One region of the Lacicoccus kunmingensis DSM 17847 genome, then DNA from elsewhere that is predicted to be linked to it. Evidence: predicted binding sites of a transcription regulator. Region 1 holds the regulator's gene; each other region holds the start of a gene.
The links. The regulator Rex, encoded in region 1, represses fermentation and respiration genes when NADH is low (regulators of the CRP and FNR family bind a similar motif). The targets are predictions, from matches to a motif close to TTGTGAAATATTTCACAA.
Positions count from the first base shown of each region.

Region 2: a site for Rex is predicted at 2,395-2,412, ahead of BO48_RS02650 (citrate synthase). Genes of this name have one in related genera too.
Region 3: a site for Rex is predicted at 3,902-3,919, ahead of fadX (fatty acid degradation protein FadX). Genes of this name have one in related genera too.

Region 1 covers NZ_JCANUC010000021.1:9,224-16,679, reverse strand. The annotation lists gene BO48_RS14450 (helix-turn-helix domain-containing protein) at 1-79, opposite strand, end outside; gene BO48_RS14445 (MurR/RpiR family transcriptional regulator) at 172-1,008, opposite strand; gene BO48_RS14440 (glycoside hydrolase family 32 protein) at 1,134-2,633, opposite strand; gene tatC (twin-arginine translocase subunit TatC) at 2,645-3,406, opposite strand; gene BO48_RS14430 (twin-arginine translocase TatA/TatE family subunit) at 3,454-3,684, opposite strand; gene BO48_RS14425 (redox-sensing transcriptional repressor Rex) at 3,701-4,336, opposite strand; gene BO48_RS14420 (ABC-F family ATP-binding cassette domain-containing protein) at 4,469-6,385, shown strand; gene BO48_RS14415 (ABC transporter permease) at 6,773-7,456, opposite strand, start outside.
Region 2 covers NZ_JCANUC010000002.1:49,586-57,041, forward strand. The annotation lists gene icd (NADP-dependent isocitrate dehydrogenase) at 1-1,166, opposite strand, end outside; gene BO48_RS02650 (citrate synthase) at 1,182-2,297, opposite strand; gene BO48_RS02655 (hypothetical protein) at 2,533-3,303, opposite strand; gene pyk (pyruvate kinase) at 3,424-5,184, opposite strand; gene pfkA (6-phosphofructokinase) at 5,198-6,157, opposite strand; gene BO48_RS02670 (acetyl-CoA carboxylase carboxyltransferase subunit alpha) at 6,272-7,225, opposite strand; gene accD (acetyl-CoA carboxylase, carboxyltransferase subunit beta) at 7,225-7,456, opposite strand, start outside.
Region 3 covers NZ_JCANUC010000002.1:216,409-223,864, forward strand. The annotation lists gene fadE (acyl-CoA dehydrogenase FadE) at 1-519, opposite strand, end outside; gene fadD (long-chain-fatty-acid--CoA ligase FadD) at 572-2,083, opposite strand; gene fadX (fatty acid degradation protein FadX) at 2,108-3,667, opposite strand; tRNA gene BO48_RS03610 (tRNA-Ser) at 4,324-4,411, opposite strand; tRNA gene BO48_RS03615 (tRNA-Glu) at 4,451-4,522, opposite strand; tRNA gene BO48_RS03620 (tRNA-Asn) at 4,528-4,599, opposite strand; tRNA gene BO48_RS03625 (tRNA-Gly) at 4,612-4,682, opposite strand; tRNA gene BO48_RS03630 (tRNA-His) at 4,697-4,769, opposite strand; tRNA gene BO48_RS03635 (tRNA-Phe) at 4,785-4,857, opposite strand; tRNA gene BO48_RS03640 (tRNA-Asp) at 4,879-4,954, opposite strand; tRNA gene BO48_RS03645 (tRNA-Met) at 4,971-5,044, opposite strand; gene BO48_RS03650 (tRNA dihydrouridine synthase) at 5,285-6,259, shown strand; gene BO48_RS03655 (DUF1697 domain-containing protein) at 6,279-6,821, shown strand; gene BO48_RS03660 (MerR family transcriptional regulator) at 6,838-7,456, opposite strand, start outside.

The DNA of each region.
Region 1 (7,456 bases):
CTGTCGTTTTTATATCTCCATTCTTTAAATAATATTCAACGATCTGTATCTTCTCTTCAAAACTTCTATGTCGAGCCATAAAAAATCCTCCTAAGTTTTACAGATTTTTTATTTCATCTGTAAACTTAGGAGGTACCAGGTCACTGGTTCTTCATAATTTTTATTCAATATTTAATGGGTGGCATCATAAGTTTTTATAATATTATCATATGCTGAAGTTCCAAGCTCCCTGCACACATAGAAGAATAGAACATCACAGATTACCAGCTGTGCAATACGGCTTGTCATATTCATATACTGTATATTGGTCTCTTCTTCCGTAATTTCAATCGCCAGATCAGAATGTCTTTTCGCTATCGATGCATGGTTTTGTGTCAGTATGACCGTTTTAACACCAAGCGCTTTCGCTTTCTTCACCACTTCGATGACTTCCGCCGTTTTCCCTGAAAGTGTTATGACAAATAAAACATCATTTTCTGCCGCATTGGACAACCTTGTGAAACATAAATATTTATCTGCTGTAAAAAATGCATTCACATTTACACGGTGAAGTTTCTGTTCCATGTCCTGACCGACGTTTGCCGAGTCCCCGACACCGTATATAAATGTGTTGTCTGCCTGCAAGATCAAGTGCGCAGCTTCTTTCATTACATCACGGCTGACAATCTTTTCAGTGTTATAAAGGGCCTGAATCGTATTTTTAAACACTTTATCAAAAATATCTTTATGATTATCTCTCTCTAAATCTATCACTCTTGAAATATTTTCTTTTTCAAGCGTATGCAGTTCTTTAGCCAACTCGACTTTTAGTTCTTTTATACCTGCAAGGCCCACTCTTTTGGCAAATCTGACGATGGCGGCATCGCTCGTATTGCTGTTGATGGCGATATCCTTAACAGGCATATTAATAACTTTCCTAGGGTTTTCAAGAATAAATGTTGCTATACGTTGTTCAACTGGTGTCATGTATTCTTGCCTTTTACTAATCTGGCTCAGTACCGAGAACATATCATTTCCCCCAAACTTATTGATTCCCTACAAATACTATAAATATTTAGTTAATTATAACATGATTTCTTCATTTTTGATGATAAATTTAGCAAAATATTACTTAAATTTACAAATTAATGACCTTAATTTTGAGATATAATTTCGTCATGATCGAATGCTTTCAAATCATAGCGGATCAAGTTCACATAACACTGACCTGTCTCGGTGGATAACTCCACTCCCCTGGCGTCTTTTTCAGGGAATATTCTTGCACTCATGACCGCTTCACCATCGTTAATAAATATCTCCAGGCTTGAAACATCCATGAATATTTGAAGTTTATATAAAGGAGTATCCAAATGTACATGCCGCTCGCATTCCTCCACCCCTTCAGGCTGTTCACCGCTGAAAGAAGTATCAAGTTTGAACATACGCTCTTCGACATTATAAATCAGGCGCGTTTCATTCCTTTTACCCACCCGTAAGTTCAGGTAGATTTCACTCGCATTATAATCATTGAATTCTACGATCAATTCATAAGACTCTCCATAAAAATCTCTCATGCGTTTATTGTACTGTTTAAAATAACCGAGAGCAGTCACTTCATTTTCTCTTAAATTAATCATGTTAGGATGCGGCGTCTGTTTGAGCTTCTCACCTTCGACATTTAAAACTCTCGGAATGCTCAGACAGTTTTCATAATGAAAATTCTCCGTCGGATAGGAGGTCGTCGGCATGTGCAAGTTTCCGATAATCACCTGACGCTTTTCTGAATCAGTGAATACTTTTGGTGCATAAAAATCAAAACCGGCATCGAACTCCTTAAATTCACCATGAGTCATGGAGTAATGATCAAAATTCATATCTCCAATCAGATAACCTGCCTGAAAGTTATTTCTGAAATAATTGCCGTATCTGTCAACGCCCTGTGGGCAAAACACCAGAACATCCCTGCCGCCCGCAGAAAAATAATCAGGATACTCCCACAGCCAGCCGAACTCATCCAGCCCGGTCTGAAGAATGCCCTTGTACTCAAATTCAGAAACATTATCCGCTTCAAACACTGCAAGACAGCCATTCTCATTGTCAGACTCTGCTCCGATCAATAAAATATATTTACCGTTCGTCAATATCACTTTAGAATCTTTAAGCTGACTGAATTGCGCTTCAAAACCTTCAACCAGAGGGACAGTATGTTTAATCAATTTATAACGTTCGTCCAAATGGGCTATCAATTGTTTATATTTGAATGACCCTTGTGAAAGAGAACGCCCGATATAAAAGATATGTTCCCGTTCTTTTATATTTAATGAGGAACCCGAGGAAAGACCTTTATCATCAAACAGTGTATCAGGCTTTAATTTAACACCCTCATTAGTGAACGTTGAAAGATCTTTGGAAGTCACATGGTACCAATGCTGTTCTTCCTCTTCCAACACCGGCCTCCATGTGTAAAACAGATGGTATTTTTCACTGTTGTCGTCATAAAATACCGCAGCAGGCGCGTTGATTGAACCAAGCACACTTTCCACATGATATTTCTGGCGCCACGGGCTACTGTTAACATGTTCAATATACGAATTTAAATCGTTATGACTCATCGCTTCTAACGCTTTCAATTGAATATTTTCATGTCTATCCAACCCTCTACCCCCTAATCTTCATCCAAAGATTCTTCTATTGCTTTTTGTTCTGCTTTCAAATATCTCTTGTAACCATATTTAGAAATTACGATGCTGATTTCATAAAGCAGGATCATCGGAATCGTTAAAATTATATGTGTCATAAAGTCCGGCGGTGCGATAATAGCCGCAATGATGAATAATATGAAGTAAGCATATTTACGGTTCTGTTTTAGAAACATAGGTGTAATCATCCCCAGCTGTGTCAAAAAGAGAACCAAAATCGGCATCTGGAATATTACACCAAATGGCAGTACAATGCGGAACAAGAAGCCAAAGTACTGGTTAATTCCTATCGTCGTTTCTATTCCCATATTTGCCGATAAATCAAAAGTAAACTGTACAATGTAAGGTACGACAATGAAGTAGCTGAAAGCCATACCCGTCAACATCAATATCATCACTATAGGAATATAACTCAATGTTAGCTTTTGCTCATTACTGTACAGTCCCGGAGAAATAAAAGCCCATAGCTGATAGAGAATGACCGGTAAAATAATAACAAATGCGATGATTATAATCACCATTATGTAAATTTTAAGCGGATCTGCCACCTGAAAGGCGTGCATTTGGATATCCCCAGTCCAAGGTGCGTTCTGCATCTGATAAATTAAAGGTTGGGATAAAAAAAAGCCCACAATTAATGCAGCAAGAAAAAAATACATTACGATGAGCAATCGTTTTCTGAGCTCATCCAAATGCTCCATTATATCCTTTTTTTCTTCATCTTGCATAAGTTGATTCACCTCTTAAAAAAAGGTGGCTTTCGCCACCATTATTATTATGACTCTGATTCAATTTTCTTAGTTTCTTTCTTCTTTTCTTCTTCGTCCTCATCGTCTTCTGCCAAACCTTTAGTTGCATCTTTAAATTCTTTCAATGTGGAACCGATAGCCCGCCCGAACTGCGGGAGTTTCTTTGGTCCAAAAATGATTAATGCCACTACTGCGATTACGATTAAACTGACGGGACCGGTGACCATCAAAGTGGATGGTAATAAGAATGTATACATAATTATTTTCCCCTTTCTATAAATTCTTCATATAAAAGAATAATGCTTGTAACTCAACACCCAGGTCGATGTTATGTACATAAATCTTTTTGTCTAAATCCAATCTTGTCGGTGTGAAATTCAAAATGCCTTTAACGCCTGCATCGACAAGTCTTTCAGCCATTTCCTGACTCGCTGAAACCGGCAGGGTTAATATTGCAACTTCCACATTCCCCTCTTCAATTATTGATTCAAGTTCATCTGTGTGATGAATCGTGACATCATTAATCTTTGTGCCGATCAGTTTTTCATTGTTGTCGAGACCTGCGACTACATTCATTTTATCACTTAAATTATTGAATTTATAATTCAATAATGCACTGCCTAAATTTCCTACTCCCACTAGCACAATGTTTTTCTTGTCGGTACCCTGGATATGTTCCATAAAGAAATTCAATAAGCTTTTTACATTATAGCCATACCCTTTACGTCCAAGTTCTCCAAAATAAGAAAAATCTCTTCGGATTGTGGCTGAATCAATATCCAAAGCTTCACTTATCTCTTTTGATGATACTCTGTCAGTAGCTGCTTCTTCTACTTGTTTAAAATATCTATAATAAAGAGGTAGCCGCTTCATTGTTGCGTTTGGAATTTTCTTTTTTGTATTCACAATCATTTACACCTACCCATTGACTAATGACATTATTATAGCATAAATAGTGCATTCCTTCCTACTATTGCATGTGAATTACCATCGTTTTTTTCAGTATACTGTTGTAGACTATAAAGAAAGTGAGGGAAATTTATGATCGTAATGCAATTATCTAATTTAAAAAAATCATTTGTCACTGATCTGGTTTTCGATAAAGTCACTTTGGAAATCAAATCAGGTGAAAATATAGGTATCGTTGGCAAAAATGGTGCCGGCAAAACTACTCTGATGAAAATAATGGCCGGGGAAATGAGTTATGACAGCGGTAATCTTACGCAGCCCAAAGGAACATCCGTCGGTTATTTGACCCAACAGATGACTTTGGAGTCCAGTCTCACGGTACAAGAAGAGATGAGACGTCCATTCAAAAAAGTTTTAGCGTTGAAAGATGAAATGGATGAAGTCACTCTATGGCTTGAAAATAATGAATATACCCATGAGAAATACCAGGACTATGTGAACAAGCTGGAAAGACTTCAAAACGCTTTTGAAAATCAGGACGGCTATCATATAGATTCCAATATCAAAATGGTACTGACCGGATTGAGTTTTGATGTGAGCGATCTTGAGCGTCCAGTCGATGAATTTTCAGGCGGCCAGAAGACTCGTCTGTCACTTGCCCAGATGCTGCTCTCAAAGCCCGATCTGCTGCTTCTCGATGAGCCGACAAATCATCTGGACATGGATACGGTAGAATGGCTCGAACAGTATTTAAACAGCTTCCAGGGCGCTGTCGTCATCATCAGTCACGACAGATACTTCCTGGATAAAACCGTCGACAAAATATATGAAGTGGAACTTGGCACCGGTACACTCTATCACACCAATTATTCCAAGTATGTTGTGGAAAAAGAGAAACGATACCAGTTGACCATGAAGCAATATGAACGACAGCAAAAAGAAATTGCCAGACTGGAAAATTTTGTCGATAAAAATATCGCACGTGCCTCCACGAGCGGCATGGCAAAAGACAGACGGAAAAAACTCGAAATGATGGAACGCATCAACGCCCCGAAACAGGATCATAAAAATGCCAATTTCACTTTCAATATAAAGCGTGAAAGCGGTAATGATGTACTCAGAATCAATGACCTGTCAATCGGCTATGATGAGGTGCTTAACAACCATATCAACTTCAGTGTGGAAAAACGGGACAGGCTTGCGATACTCGGCCCCAACGGCATCGGTAAATCCACTCTCGTCAAAACCATCGCAAAGAAAATACAGAAAAAAGCCGGTGACATCGTTTACGGCACCAATGTTTCAATCGGATATTACGATCAGAAACAGGCCGAATTCACTTCCAGCAAAAATGTCCTTGAGGAGTTGTGGTCCGAGTACCCTGAGATGAAGGAAAGCGATGTCCGAAAAATATTAGGCCGGTTTTTATTTACACAGGATGAAGTGCTGAAAAGCGTCAATGATTTGAGCGGCGGTGAAAAAGCAAGGATTCAGCTGGCAAAGCTGATGCTTGAAAAAAATAATGTCCTTATACTCGATGAACCGACGAACCATCTGGACATCGACAGTAAGGAAGTCCTTGAAAATGCACTCGATGATTTTGAAGGCACCATCATATTCGTCTCTCATGACAGATATTTCGTCAACAGAATAGCAAACCGCATTTTGGAAATGGAAAAAGAGAACTTGTTTTTAGTTAATGGAGATTATGACTACTTCCTTCATAAAAAAGAGGAATTGAAATTAACACGGGAAACTGAAGTAAAAGAAACAGAGTCTGAAAATAAAGGTCATCTCAGCTATGAAGAACAGAAACGACAGCGTAATGAAATAGGCAAATTGAAAAAACAAGTTAAAACTCTTGAGCAGGAAATAACCGTTCTTGAACAAGATATAGAGAGTATAGAAAATCAGCTGCTGGATCCGGAAGTTTACAATGACTATACAAAATCCGCAGAACTCAATGATCAGCTGATAGACAGAAATGACAGATTGGAAACTGTTATGGAACAATGGGCAGAAAGCGAAGAGCTGTTATCAGAAACATAGAAGCGTTCGGTCAATGTACCGGACGTTTCTTTTTTAACCATATGTTCGGTGTATAACGTAATTTGTCAGAATTATACTTCATCACAAAGTTATGCACAGCCATGGTGTGATTAAATCAGTATTTTAACGACTTATCCACATTATCCACAAAGTTTTGCACAGTTATACACATTTAATTCCACAGATGTTGATGACTTATCCAAAATGAAACACAGTTTAATCCACAGGTTATCCACAGTCTGTGGATAAAACAAATGTTCCCTGTTGACAACGTTGAATGTATGTTTCATTCGATAGAGTTGAATGTATGTTCGCTTTATCAATTTACACATAATAAAAACGAAGATCAGAAATGATCTTCGTTTTCTTATAGTTGATTCAATTTTATCAAGCAACATCACGTTTAGTGAATACCATCCAAGCCGCTATGATGAATATAATCACATAAACTACAATAACACCTGTTGAAAATCCGATGGTCATCTCGTCACGGATCGGTCCGACGAGATTGAAGTATACAGATAGATCCGTATTGGCAAATAAAATGAATTTGGACCACTCATACCTCGCAAGTGCCTGGGCGGCTGTCGAACCTGCAAACATGAGGAACATCGCCAGACCGATGGCAAGTGCACTGCTTCTGAAAATACTCGAAATCATAAAGGCGAATGTGGCCAGTATAATAATATTCAGTGTTCTGAATCCATACATCATAAGTGCCTCCAGCACCAGTGCTGAAGTCGCCATACCGTCCGGACGTGTCACCACTATTTCAGGATTAACAGCGGGAAGGCCGTAAAATAATGCGCCAACTGCCACACCGATCAAAATAAGAAACAGTACAGTAAACAATGTGAATAAAAGAAGTGCAATATATTTAGACAGAAGAATCACACTTCTTGAAATCGGCCGGATCAGAAGCTGTTTGATGGTCCCCCATCTGAATTCATTCGCAACTATACCGCCGCCGACAATTATGGTGAACAGGCTGATCAGCGAAGTAAGAAACAGGTTGTCCATCGTAAAGTCTCCCGCATGGTAGCCGTACGGCCGGACATCATTCTCAATATG
Region 2 (7,456 bases), on a different contig from region 1:
GTTTTTTCCATCGCCTTAGTAATCAGGTTTGCAGCTTCAGTCCAGCCGATGTGCTCAAGAAGCAGTACGCCTGAAAGGATGACTGATGAAGGATTCACTTTATCCTGTCCTGCATATTTAGGTGCAGTACCGTGTGTCGCTTCAAAGATTGCATGTCCTGTTTCGTAGTTGATGTTCGCTCCTGGTGCAATTCCGATACCGCCGACCTGTGCAGCAAGTGCATCGGAAATGTAGTCACCGTTCAGGTTCATCGTAGCGACTACGCCGAATTCTTTCGGACGCAGTAGGATCTGCTGTAGGAAGATATCCGCGATTGCATCTTTAACGATGATTTTACCTGCAGCTTCTGCTTCTCCCTGTACTTTGTCCGCTTCCTCGCGGCCTTTTTCTTCAACGATTTTGTCATACTCTTTCCAAGTGAATACTTTATCGCCGAATTCTCTTTCAGCAAGGTCGTAACCCCATGCTTTGAACGCACCTTCAGTGAACTTCATGATGTTACCTTTATGAACTAAAGTAACAGAAGGACGGTTGTGTTCGATTGCATAGTTGATCGCTGCACGTACGAGACGCTCAGTACCTTCTTTTGATACCGGCTTGATACCGATACCTGAAGACTCAGGGAAACGGATGTTTTCAGAGCCCATTTCACCTTGGATGAAATCAATCACTTTCTTAACATCTTCTGAACCTTCCTGGAATTCGATACCTGCATAGATGTCTTCAGTGTTTTCTCTGAAGATGACCATGTCAGTATCTTCCGGACGTTTAACCGGTGAAGGGACACCGTCAAAATATCTTACCGGACGCAGACATGTGAAAAGGTCCAGTTTTTGACGCAGTGCAACGTTCAGTGAACGGATACCGCCGCCGATTGGTGTTGTAAGTGGTCCTTTGATTGCAATAAGGTATTCGTTGATTGCATCAAGCGTTTCCTGAGGCAGCCACTCTCCTGTTTCATCGAAAGCTTTCTGTCCTGCAAGCACTTCTTTCCATTCGATTTCTTTTTCTCCGTTGTATGCTTTTTCAACAGCACCGTCTAATACTTTTTGTGCCGCATTCCAGATGTCCGGGCCTGTGCCGTCACCGATGATGAATGGGATAACCGGTTTGTTTGGTACAGTCAAATTACCATTGTTAGTTGTGATTTTTTCACTAGCCATAATTAATTTTCCTCCAAATTATCTATTTTCGATTGGTTCGTATTTTCTGTCTGTTGCACCGATATATTCTGCTCTTGGTCTGATCAGTCTGTTGTCTGCATACTGTTCTAAAATATGCGCTGTCCAACCTGATGCACGGCTTATTGCAAAGATTGGTGTGAAGAGATCTGATTCAATGCCCATGGAGTGATAGACAGTTGCACTGAAGAAGTCGACGTTAGGCAGAAGGCCTTTTTCTTCTTTAACGATCTCAGCAATTCGTTTTGAAATGTCAAACAGCTCGCTGTTGCCGCTTTCGTCTGTCAGTTTCTTAGACATATCTTTTAAATATTTCGCACGAGGGTCGCCTTCTTTGTATACTCTGTGGCCCATCCCCATAATTTTTTCTTTGTTTTCAAATTTCTTTTGAATGTAGCTGTCCGTTTTATCAAGTGTACCGATATCCTTCAGCATCGCCATCACCTGTTCGTTTGCACCGCCGTGAAGCGGGCCTTTAAGGGCACCGATCGCCGCTGTGACACCGGAGTACACATCCGATTCAGTTCCGACACAGACACGCGCTGTAAACGTGGAAGCGTTCAGCTCATGGTCTGCATGCAGTACGAGCACTTTATTCATCGCTTCGATTTCTGTATCCGTCGGCTCTTCACCGTTCAGCATATACAGGAAATTCGCTGCATATGTCAGTCCTTCTTTAGGTTTTACAACATCCTTGCCATTGCGCAGTCGTGCAAATGCTGCAACAAGTGCAGGCAGCTGTGCGAGTATGCGCACCGCTTTCTGCTGTGACGCCTCCAATGATTTGTCTTCAGCATTTTCATCAAAGTGGGCTGTCAGTGAAAGACCTGTTCTGACTGCCGACATAGGATGTACTTTATCAAGCGGGTATAATTCAAAATGCTTATAAATGTTGTCATCCAAACTCATCAGATCAAACAGTTCTTTATTGAATGCTTCCAGCTCCTGTTCATTCGGCAGCTTATCGTTCCATAACAGATAAACCACTTCCTCAAACAGTGCATTTTCAGCAAGATCATCTATTTCATAACCACCATAGGTCAATTGTGAACCGATGATTGAACTGATCTTGGAATTAGCAACAACTACCCCTTCTAAACCTTTGTTCTCAGGCATTTTAAATCCTCCTCTAAATTACTATAGAAATATTTATAGTTTCTCTCATTATATCAAAGAATAAGATATTGTGAATATTTCAATGTAATGCCAATATTTGTGAAAGCATTTACATAAACACTATCAGAGCCCATCATCAAAGCTTTTCTAACAGAATATTTGAAAATATGCGTTATGATAAGTAATGTTTAATTATCTTATGGTTAAAGATAACTTTACCTTATGTTGCAGAGATTTACATACCGCTTGGTTTTTCAATGACAGGTATATTGCCGATTCTTTCAATGGAGATTGTCGATGACAGCTCATATTCTTCGCCGTCACTGTTTACAACAGCTGTCAGTTCGCCGCCGTCATATTTGTATTCACTGTCGAAAGTGAGTGTCATCTCACCCGAAATATCATCCGCATCTTCAATGATGCCGCTCGCTTCTTCAGTCAATAAAACGCTGATATCTTCCTGATTTTCAAACTGCACAGCAAGAGAATAGCCATTTTCTGTTTCTGTGACTTCGCCGGATCTGTAGTTGTCGAGCCGGCTGATCAGATCGCTGTATGCGGAGTTTTCAATATCCATCTCTTCATCCTGCAGTTCGAGCGCTTCACCTTTGTAGATGTAGTGTTCGCCGTCGATGATATAGTGCGTCGTTGTCAGATCATCACTGTTGATCGCGATTTTAAGTTCATTCTGATCGCTGTGGGTAGTGATTGTTCTTATCGGGTTGGAGTCTTCTCCGCTGGACATGTTATAAACCTGATTCAGTTCATAACTTTCTGTATCCGACCAATTTTCCTGTGCCCCGTCGATCAGCTCATCTGCAGAAAGGGATGATGCTTCGCCGGATCCATCTTCAGATTCTTCACTTGTCTCACCTTCTGATTCCTCTGTGCCTTCCTCGGAACTTTCTTCTCCAGTCGATTCAGAATCATTCTCGTCATTACCATTACATGCTGTCAATAATAACATTAATCCAAAAATCGTAGTCAATAATAAATTTCTTTTCATAGTCAACACCTCAAAATCATTATACCAGTGAAAAAATTAGAGTGAAACAAATATTTGATGCTTGTCATGTAAAAACACCCCATCAGCCGTCTATTACGGTAATGGGGTGTAAAATGAGTATTAAAGTACGTTTGCATGTCCGCTGTAAATGGAGTTCTGTGCGGAATCGATAGTGACAAGGTCACCGTCTTTCAATATTTCAAACGCGTTTTTTGCACCGACGATTGTCGCAAGCTCAAGGTTCAGGCCGACGATTGCACCGTGGGAGGTCAATCCGCCTTCCACAGTGACGAGCCCTGCCACCTCTTCCAGCAATTCCGTCATCTCGGACTGAACCGAAGTGAGGACGACAATTTTATCTTTGATATCTTTCGATTTCAATTCTGAAAGGTTGTCCGCCGTCACAACTTCGGCCACCGTGCTTCTTCTGCCGATACCTTGTGCTTTGATCAATACATCGCCGACAACATGAAGTTTCATCAAGTTCGTCGTTCCTGCCTGACCTGTCGGTACACCCGCAGTGATGATCAGAAGGTCACCGTAGCTCGCATAGCCTTTTTCAAGCGTGACGGATACAGAAGTATTTAAAAGTGTATCCGTATCTTTCGTGGCGTCTTCAACAATCGGCTGCACGCCCCATATCAATTCAAGCTGTCTTGCCACATATCCGTAAGGCGTCACTGCAACGATATCCGCCTGAGGTCTGTATTTCGCAATAATCTGCGCTGTATGTCCGGATTCTGTTGCAGCGACAATGGCCTTGGAATTTAAATTGAGTGCAGTGTGCGCAACAGAAACACCAATCGCGGTCACAAGATTCGTCTGCTGGACTTTTGTTCTGTCTGACAGAAGCTTTTTATAATCCTGCGCTTCCTCTGCAGAAACTGCGATTGAAGCCATTGTTCTGACCGCTTCCACCGGATAATCCCCTGCTGCTGTTTCACCGCTCAGCATCACGGCATCGGAACCGTCATATATTGCGTTTGCCACGTCACTCGCCTCAGCGCGTGTACAACGCGGATTTACCTGCATGGAATCCAGCATCTGTGTCGCTGTAATTACCGGCTTGCCGATCAGATTACATTTTTTAATCAGCTCTTTCTGTACCATAGGCACTGATTCCGGTGGAATTTCGACACCCAGGTCCCCTCTTGCCACCATCAGTCCGTCAGATACTTCAAGAATCGAGTCGATATTGTCAATGCCTTCCTGGTTTTCAATTTTAGGTATGATATTGATATAACTGCCATCGTGTTGTTCCAGCAGTTCGCGTATTTCGAGAATGTCCTTATTTCTTCTTATGAAACTTGCTGCAATGAAATCGACTTCCTGTTCGATTCCGAAAAGGATGTCGCTCTCGTCTTTTTCAGTGATGCCCGGCAGGTTGACTGATACTCCCGGAACGTTCACACCTTTTTTGTTTTTGAGAAGTCCGTCGTTTAAAACTTCACAGTGGATTTCTCCAGCTTCTTTATCGATTTCTTTTATTTTCAGTTCGACCAGACCGTCATCCAGTAAAATTCTGTCTTCTGTGTCAACGTCGTTGATCAAACCTTCGTAGGAGATTGAAAATTTCTCTGATGTTCCTGTGACTTCTTTCATGGAAACTGTGATTGCCTGACCTTTTTTCATTTCAACCGCACCGTTCTCCATCGAGTGCGTTCTCATTTCAGGACCTTTCGTATCCAGCAGAATGCCGACTGTTTTATCCAATTTTGAAGCGACACGTCTGATATTTTTAATTCGTGCAGCATGTTCTTCGTGATCACCGTGTGAAAAGTTCAATCGTGCAACGTTCATGCCTTCTGCCATTAATCTTTCCAACATTTCCGGTGATTCTGATGCAGGTCCAATTGTACAAACAATCTTTGTTTTTCTCATTTATAATATCCTCCTAAATTGATAACTCCTGGGAAAGTTTATATAGTGCTCTGTCAATCTGATGTTTCTCATCAAATATTTTATCAAATTTTGTTTCAACAAGCTTGTTATTCTCTATACCCACTGCACAGCCGGAAATACCATCTTTCAATAAATCCACGGCAAGTGCACCGAGTCTTGAAGCAAGCACTCTGTCATTGCCGGTCGGCTTACCGCCGCGCTGCATATGGCCGAGAACACTTTCTCTCGTATCCACATTGATATATTTCCTGAGCTCCATACCACATTCCTGTGCAGACATTACCCCTTCTGCCACAATGATGATGGAATGTTTCTTACCACGGTTCATCCCGGTTTCGATTCTTTCGGCCACAGCTTTTATATCCGCCGCCGCTTCAGGAATCAAAATCGTTTCGGCACCGCCTGCAAGACCGGCCCAAAGCGCAAGGTCACCGGCGTCTCTGCCCATCACTTCTATGATGAATGTTCTTTCGTGGCTCGTTGCAGTATCCCTGATTCTGTCGACTGCGTCAACAACCGTATTCAATGCCGTATCAAAACCGATGGTGAAGTCCGTGCCGTTGATGTCATTATCAATCGTTCCGGGCACACCGATTGTTTTGATCCCTTCTTCATTCAATCTCTGTGCGCCTCTGTAGCTGCCGTCACCCCCGATGACGACCAGCGAATCGATGCCGTATTTCTTAAGGTTGTCGAGACCTTTTTGACGCACCCCTGCATCGATGAATTCCGGACATCTTGCACTGAACAGTTTCGTTCCCCCTCTTTGGATGATGTCACCGACATCACCAAGTTCCAGCTTTTCTATATTATCATTGATCAGTCCCTGGAACCCCTGATATACACCATATACTTCATATCCTTCAAAAATACTTTTTCTCACTACAGATCTTATGGCGGCATTCATTCCAGGGGAATCTCCACCACTTGTCAATACTGCAATTTTCTTCATAAATAGCCCCCATCTCTGTTTCTTACTTTAAAAATAGCATATACAATTTAATCTATCCATTATATTGTAACAAGAAAATAACAGGAATAAAAAAAGCAACCCTTTTCGGGTTGCTTACGTCTGTTCCTTATATTCGCCGATGGACATATACTTGTCGAAACGGTCGTCGACCAGTTCATCAGATGATAGTTTGGACAGTTCGGACAAGTAGTCATGGAGCGTCTCATCCAGACTTTTAAATACGAATTCCTTGTCCTGATGTGCGCCGCCGTCCGGCTCTTTGATTACAGCGTCGGCGATGCCGAGTTCCTTAAGGTCGCCTGCTGTGATTTTCAATGATTCTGCTGCTATTTCTTTTAATGATGCATCTTTGAAAAGGATGCTCGCAGCACCTTCCGGTGATATGACGGAATAAGTCGCGTTCTCTAGCATTAAGAGACGGTTGCACACGCCGAGAGCAAGTGCCCCGCCGGAGCCGCCTTCCCCGATGACAATGCTGATAACAGGCACTTTAAGCCCTGCCATTTCCACCAGGTTGCGCGCGATGGATTCACTCTGCCCGCGCTCTTCGGCTGCTTTTCCGGGATATGCGCCTTTTGTATCTATAAAACAGATGATCGGCCGGTTGAATTTATCCGCCTGCTTCATCAGTCTTAACGCTTTTCTGTAGCCATCCGGATGTGCCATGCCGAAATTCCGTTTGATGTTCCCTTTCGTATCACGGCCGCGCTGATGGCCGATGACAGTGACAGGAATATCCTTATATGTGGCGATGCCGCCGACAATCGCATGATCATCGCTGTATACCCGGTCACCGTAAAACTCGATGAAATCATCAAATAATGTTTCGATGTATTCAAGTGTTGTCGGGCGATGGATATAACGGGCGATTTCAACTCTCTGCCACGGCGTCAGATTCGCATAGATCTCTTTCTTTTTATCTTCCAGTTTATTTTCAAGAAAACTGATTTCCTTGGCAAGGTCCAGTTTGTTTTTGGATGCATACTTTTCAAGCTCTTTAATTTTATCCTGTAACTCCTGCAATGGTTTTTCAAATTCAAAAGCCATTATTTCACCTCGCTGTGCATCATTAGAATTCGGCTTAAATAATCTCTCATATACCGTCTGTCGACGACTGCGTCCAGCTGCCCGTGCTTGAGCAGAAATTCAGCCGTCTGAAAATCATCCGGCAGTTTCTCTTTGATTGTTTCTTCAATTACTCTCCGGCCGGCAAAACCGATCAGGGCGCCTTTTTCAGCCAGGTTGATATCGCCGACGGAGGCAAAGCTTGCTGATACG
Region 3 (7,456 bases), on a different contig from region 1:
CCCGTTGATGATCCACTGATCACCGTCACGTTTTGCGGTTGTTTCCAGCCCGCCTGCGACGTCAGAACCATGCTCCGGCTCAGTCAGTGCAAAACATGTTCTCAGTTCATGCGACTGCAGCTTCGGTATATAATGTGCTACCTGTTCTTTCGAACCGCCGAACAGAAATGCATTATGGCCGAGGCCCTGGTGCACACCGAGTACAGTAACTAAAGACACGTCGAATCGTGCCACAGTATATGACATGAAGAACTGGAACAGCTGGCTCGGTGTTTTCGCCCCTTCACGTCCTTCAAACAACAATGGGTTTCTGAAATAGTTCAGCTTCCCCATATCATCAAAAAAGTCTTCCGGCACTGTGGCATTCACCCAGTGGTCGTTGATTGAATCACGGTACTTTGTTTCCAGCAGATCATCCAGCTGTTTTAAAAATTCAACTTCCCCTTCAGTTAATTCTTTTGATACATTCAACAGATCTTCCGGATATAATTCTTTCAATACTTTATCTTTTTCAGTCATAATGTCCCCTCCGCATTTATGATAACGCTTACAATCATGTTTAGAAATTTCATTAATTCATTTCTTTTTCTTTAGCTTTTTCATTCATCATTCTCTGGATTTCCATCCTGTCCGGCTTCGCCGTAGAGTTTAATGGAATATCTTTCATCTCAAGATAAAGTCTTGGAATTTTATATCCCGCCACTCTTTCTCTTATATGTGCATCCAGAATCTCTTCGTAGTTCTCAGTTTCTTCAGCAAGAACAATCGCAGCAGATACAGATTCCCCGTATTCAGGGTTGTCATAACCGACGACAATCGCTGTTCTTACTATTGGATGTTCTGAAAGTGCAGCTTCAACTTCAGAAGGCAGTACGTTTTCTCCGCCGGTAATGATCAGCTCTTTTTTACGGTTGACGATAAAGATGTCCCCTTCTCCATCTTTTTTTGCAAGGTCTCCGGTTAAGAAATAACCGTCGCGGAATGATTTGGCAGTCATTTCCGGTTTGTTCCAGTACCCTGCCGTGACGTTTTTACCTTTAACCCCAAGTTCACCGATTTCTCCGTCTTCTGTTTCACTGCCGTCATCGTTGAACAGTTTCATATCAACGTACATGATCGGCTTTCCGATTGTCATCGGCTTCACTTTTGAATTGTGCGGTGTATTGACCATCGCAAGCGGTGCTTCTGTCAGGCCGTAACCATTGATCAGCGTAAGCCCCATGCTTTCAAATTTCTTCTGGACAGCCGGCAGCGGTGCCGATCCGCCCTGTATCAGATATTCGATATTCTCGAAGTTTTTCGGATTGAAATTCTCCGCAGCAAGCATGCCGTAAAACATCGTCGGAATCATGATTAAGTAATCCGGTTTGAATTTCGCCATCAGATTATTAATTTCAGCGCCGTCGAAGTATCTGTGAAGAACGAGCGTCCCGCCTGACATAATGAGCGGCAGTGCAGTATCGTTCAGGCCGAGGACATGGAACATCGGTGTCGAAATGATAGACGTCTGGTTGGCGTTTGTTTTATATGTCAGTGCTGCATTGATGACGTTCGAAACATATGATTCATATGTGAACATGACCCCTTTAGGCAGTCCCGTCGTCCCGCTCGTATACATCAGAGATGCCAGATCGTCGCTTTCGACATCAGCCGTTTCAAACGGGCGGTGATTTTCCGGGCTGCATATTTCATCATATTCCGCTGAATCGATATCCATGTGCAGCAGTTCTTCAGGTGTACCTGTCAGACTCTCTTTATGTCGCAGTGAATAGAAAATCATCTTCACACCGGAATCTTCGATGATGCTCTGGATTTCCATAGGCTTTAAGCGCCAGTTGATCGGCAAAAATACAACACCCATTTTAAATGATGCAAACAGTAGATCGAATATCGCTACGTCGTTCGGCGCAAAAATCCCGACAACGTCACCACGTTTGATGCCCTGATCCTTCAAATGATTCGCCAGGTTTTCCGCACGAATATTCATCTCCTGATATGACCACTCAGTCCCCTTCTGAGGGTCAATGACCGCTGCTTTCACTTCATCGTAATCCGATCTTGTTTTAATCCAATCATAATTCATTTGAATCTTCCCCTTTGTTAATAATTATTCTTTGATCGATTGTGCAAGTTTCCCCCATGTTTCATGAAAAATGCCTTTGTCGATGACTTTCAGATTTTCAGATATGACAGGCTTGAAATCCATCTGTGACAGAACATCACGTTCCAACTCAAGCCCCGGTGCGATTTCAATCATTTCCAAACCTTCATCAGTCAGCTGGAAGACTGCGCGTTCCGTAACATAATAGACGGTCTGTCCAAGTTCTCTGGAATGAGCAGCATTAAAGTCCAGACTTTTAACATGATCTACAAACTTCTTCGAAAACCCCTCTTCTTCAATCTGCAATTCATTATTTTCACAGGCCGACTTCGCCCCCACGACCATCGTCCCTGAAAATATCAATGTTTTAATCGTCTGACTGATATCTATAAATCCACCGCTGCCATTCATTCTGTCCCCGAACTTCGATACGTTGACATTGCCCGAACCGTCGATTTCAGCAAAACTCAGAAACGCAATATCCAGACCACCATTAAAAATAAAGTCCCATGTCATATCATGCCGCATTCTGGCATCAAGATTGTAATTCATGCCGAAGTGATTCCCGCTGCCGATCATACCGCCGAAAATTCCCGTATCGATATTCAATCTGACAAGATCATCAGCACGTTCTTCTCTTAAGACATTGCTCAGTTCATTATTGATGCCGTAGCCGACGCTGACAGCATCCCCCTTTTTTAAAAACTGCGATGAACGTCTTAATATGATTTTTCTGGCACTGAAGTCCAAATATTTCTCTTTCGATTTTACAATTCTGTGGTGGCCGGACAGAGCCGGATCATAATAAGTCTGAATGACCTGTTTATGATATTTCGGATTTTTATTTACAACGACATAGTCGACAAGCTCCCCCGGTATAAAGACCTCATTCGGATTATATCTTCCGCTTTCAATGACCTCTTTGACCTGCACGATGACTTTGCCGTTGTTCTGCCGCGCAGCCGAAGCAGCACTGAACCCTTCACCGAGATGAGATTCATGGGTCATAAAAATATTCCCTTTCTCATCCGCATAAGTACCTCTTAACAACGTCACATCAATGGCGGGAAAATTATAATGAAGATATTCTTCATCATTAATTTCAAGCAATGAAACCAGATCCTCCTCAGTGACATCGTTCATTTTACCGCCTGAATGTCTCGGATCCACAACCGTGTTTAATCCGATTTTGGAAATCATTCCCGGCAAAGATGATGAATGATGTCTGTAATGTGTCGCAATAACGCCCTGAGGCAGAAAATAACCCTCAATCTCATTATTCTTGATCGCTTCGATTGTAAACGGTGACGCTATAATTAAACTGGAAATGATTCTTTTCACCATACCCCTTGATACAAAAGAATCGAAATCGAAACCGTCATCAAAGTCACTGATATCATTTGAAACGATAAAAGTCAGATCATCAGGCGTCCCGTCTTCATCATGCTGTTCCGCCAGGTGCTTTAATATTTCCATCGGCAGATTGCCGGTGGATAAGGCAGCAACAGCAATAACATCTCCGTTTTTAACAATATTTTTTAAATCTCTGTATGAAATAATCTCCATATCCCAATCTCCCGACATTTAATAAAATTTTCTAATTATAAACATCCCTTTGTTTTCCTCCTTTTCACATTAATAAATGTAACACCACATTTCTTAAATGTAAACGATTTCATTTCAAATAATTCAATATTTTTAAAATTTAAATTTCACACCTAATACTAAGACTTGGTCCTAATAATCAGTGGTCAAACCACTGTCATTGTCGTTACATCAAGGTTTATGGTTAATTTCACCTTTTGAAACTTTTGAAATATATTATTTAATTATAATGAAATAAATAAAAATTGACTTTTAACTCAAAAAATGTCCAAGTACATAAAAAAATCACCAGGGACTCACCTGATAATTAAATAATCGGCTTACTATTCTTCCATTACTTCAGATTTTTCATTAAATTTTTACACATATTCCAAAACTCATTCCCAGTCATCTTAAATCGATCATTCTTTGAAATATTTAAAAGGCAATAAAATCAATTGTTTCAAAATCTCCATGTCCTTTAAGTAAGCCACCTGAAAAATTGACACCCCCTCCCCCTTCTTCACCACACATCTGATACGGAACAAACGGATGACTTGTGTTTATTCACTCCATCGTTTTTCAGCCAAATAAAAAATACCCTTGTCAAACCGAAGTTTGACAAGGGTATTAAGTAACGGACAGTTAGGGATTTGAACCCTAGAAACGGGAAAACCGTTTACACGCGTTCCAGGCGTGCGCCTTAAGCCGCTCGGCCAACTGTCCACAATAAAAATAGAAGTGCAATGAGTACACTTCTAATTATGACCCGTACGGGACTCGAACCCGTGTTACCGCCGTGAAAGGGCGGTGTCTTAACCGCTTGACCAACGGGCCAGAAGCTCCACAGGTAGGATTCGAACCTACGACCGATCGGTTAACAGCCGATAGCTCTACCACTGAGCTACTGTGGAATAATAAGTAAAAGCGGGTGATCGGAATCGAACCGACAACATCAGCTTGGAAGGCTGAGGTTATACCATTTAACTACACCCGCATCAAAATATAAAGGGCGGCTGATGGGGTTCGAACCCACGCATGCCGGAACCACAATCCGGTGTGTTAACCACTTCACCACAACCGCCATAAAGGTGCTAAATGGTCCAGGACGGAATCGAACCGCCGACACAAGGATTTTCAATCCTTTGCTCTACCGACTGAGCTACTGGACCTGCATATGTAATTAAAACAAATGGCGGTCCCGACGGGAATTGAACCCGCGATCTCCTGCGTGACAGGCAGGCATGTTAACCGCTACACCACGGGACCACTTCAAATAAAAAAATTGCGGGAGTTGGATTCGAACCAACGACCTCCGGGTTATGAGCCCGACGAGCTACCGAACTGCTCCATCCCGCGGCAATATTATTAGAGCGTTTTAACGCCTGAATATTATATTATCCTTTTTCCTGAATCTTTTCAAGTATTTTTTACTATATTTTAATGTTAAATTTACACCTTCTTAATGAATAGTGACGATTATCATCCAATTACTATATTTCAACCTACTTTTAATTCTGATATATTCTGGTATAATATACATGTTATTTTAAGACTCATATATCGTTATATATGAAGTCATTGAGAGGATTGTATTTTATGAAAGAAAATTTTTGGCAGGATCTGCCCCGCCCTTTTTTCGTGCTGGCACCAATGGAAGATGTGACTGATGTGGTGTTCCGCCATGTAGTCGCTGAAGCAGCAGCGCCTGATGTGTATTTTACAGAGTTTACAAACTCGGACAGCTACTGCCACCCGGACGGGAAAGCCAGTGTACGCGGCCGGCTGTCTTTTACAGAAGATGAACAGCCGATTGTTGCTCATATTTGGGGAGATAAACCCGAACATTTCCGGGAAATGAGCATCGGCATGGCGGAAGCCGGATTCAAGGGTCTCGATATCAACATGGGATGTCCGGTCGCCAATGTGGTCGGCAACGGCAAGGGATGCGGTCTGATCCAACGTCCCGAAGTGGCGGCCGAACTGATACAGGCAGCAAAGGCAGGCGGTCTTCCCGTCAGTGTCAAAACCCGTCTCGGCATGCTTAAAGTGGATGAATGGCACGACTGGCTGAAGCATATTTTGGAACAGGATATTGCGAACCTTTCCATCCACCTCCGTACAAGAAAAGAGATGAGTAAAGTGGATGCACACTGGGAACTGATCCCGGAAATCAAAAAACTTCGTGATGAAATCGCACCGGATACTCTCCTTACAATCAATGGTGACATCCCCGACCGTAAAACAGGTCTGGAACTCGTTGAACAATATGGTGTGGACGGCGTGATGATCGGCCGTGGCATATTTAAAAACCCGTTTGCGTTCGAAGTGGATCAAAAGGAACACACCAGTGATGAATACCTCGAACTGCTGCGTCTGCACCTTGATCTTTTTGATAAATATTCAGAAATCGTAGAAAGAAGATATATTACACTTCACCGCTTCTTCAAAATATACGTCAAAGGATTCAGAGGCGCCGGAGAACTCAGGAATAACTTGATGAACACAAAGTCCACTGATGAGGCACGTTCATTACTGGATGCATTTGCGCTGCAGTATGAGATAGCAAGATAAGGCCAAGGGAGTGGTTACTATGATGTATGTCGCTTTACTCCGCGGTATCAATATCGGCGGCAGAAACAAGGTCGATATGAAAATTCTTAAAAAGTCATTTGAAACAGCCGGCATGACGGACGTGGTCACTTATATCAATTCAGGCAACATCATTTTTACAAATAAAGACCCTAATACTTTCAAATTGGCAGAAACGCTTGAAGCAGTCATTCTTAAAGATTTCGAACTGGATATAAAAGTCCTGCTCAGAAGTAAAGATGAGATCGAAAATATCATACATTTTCTGCCGGAAAACTGGAAGAATGATAATGACATGAAGAGCGATGTCATGTTTTTATGGGACGAGATCGATGATGAATCCATACTGGAAAATTTAAAAATCCGACCTGATATCGACAATGTCATGTACAGACCCGGCGCCGTCCTCTGGTCAGTAGATAAGGTAAATGCTTCTAAAAGCGGAATTTCCAAAATCGTCGGCACAAAAATTTATAAAAAGATGACAGTCAGAAACGTCAACACCGTCCGAAAAATCCACAGCCTGATGCAGGAAGCAGAATAACCCCCTTATTCGGGGGTTATTTATTTTGTTCATAATATTCGTTCATCGCACTTTGCATGAATTCAGAAAGACCATCTCCAAATTCATCGATATTTTTTGTAAACCTCTCATCTTCCACATACATATCGCCAAGACTTTTGAAGGCAGCCAGGGAGTATTCTCCCATTTCATTCAGAAATACAAACCATTTATTGATTTCGGACTGCGCCTCTTCACTTGAAGGGTCGGTATGCCTGATTTCTGCAAGGTCTGTTAATATTTCCCTGAATTTCGTTTCCACTTCTTCTGTGCCCATCTGTCTCATTTTTCTATTGGATTCATCAACTGCCGCATCACCCCACCGTTCTCTCGCTTCCTGCTCGTATGGGTTATTGCTGAAATCTATGCCACTAAATTTATCTTCATTTGTCATTTCTATCTCTCCATTCATGTTTTGAATTGTTAAATCAATTGTGTTTACCATTGCTGAAATCCGGCTTTTTTCTTCCAGCAGCATCTTTTTTTGCATTAAAAGCGCTTCTTTTTGATCGTAATCCGGATCTGAAACAATCTTTTGGATATTGGCAAGTTTGAAACCGAGCTTCCTGAAAAATAACACCTGCTGTAATTTTGCCAGATCATCACTCGTGTATACT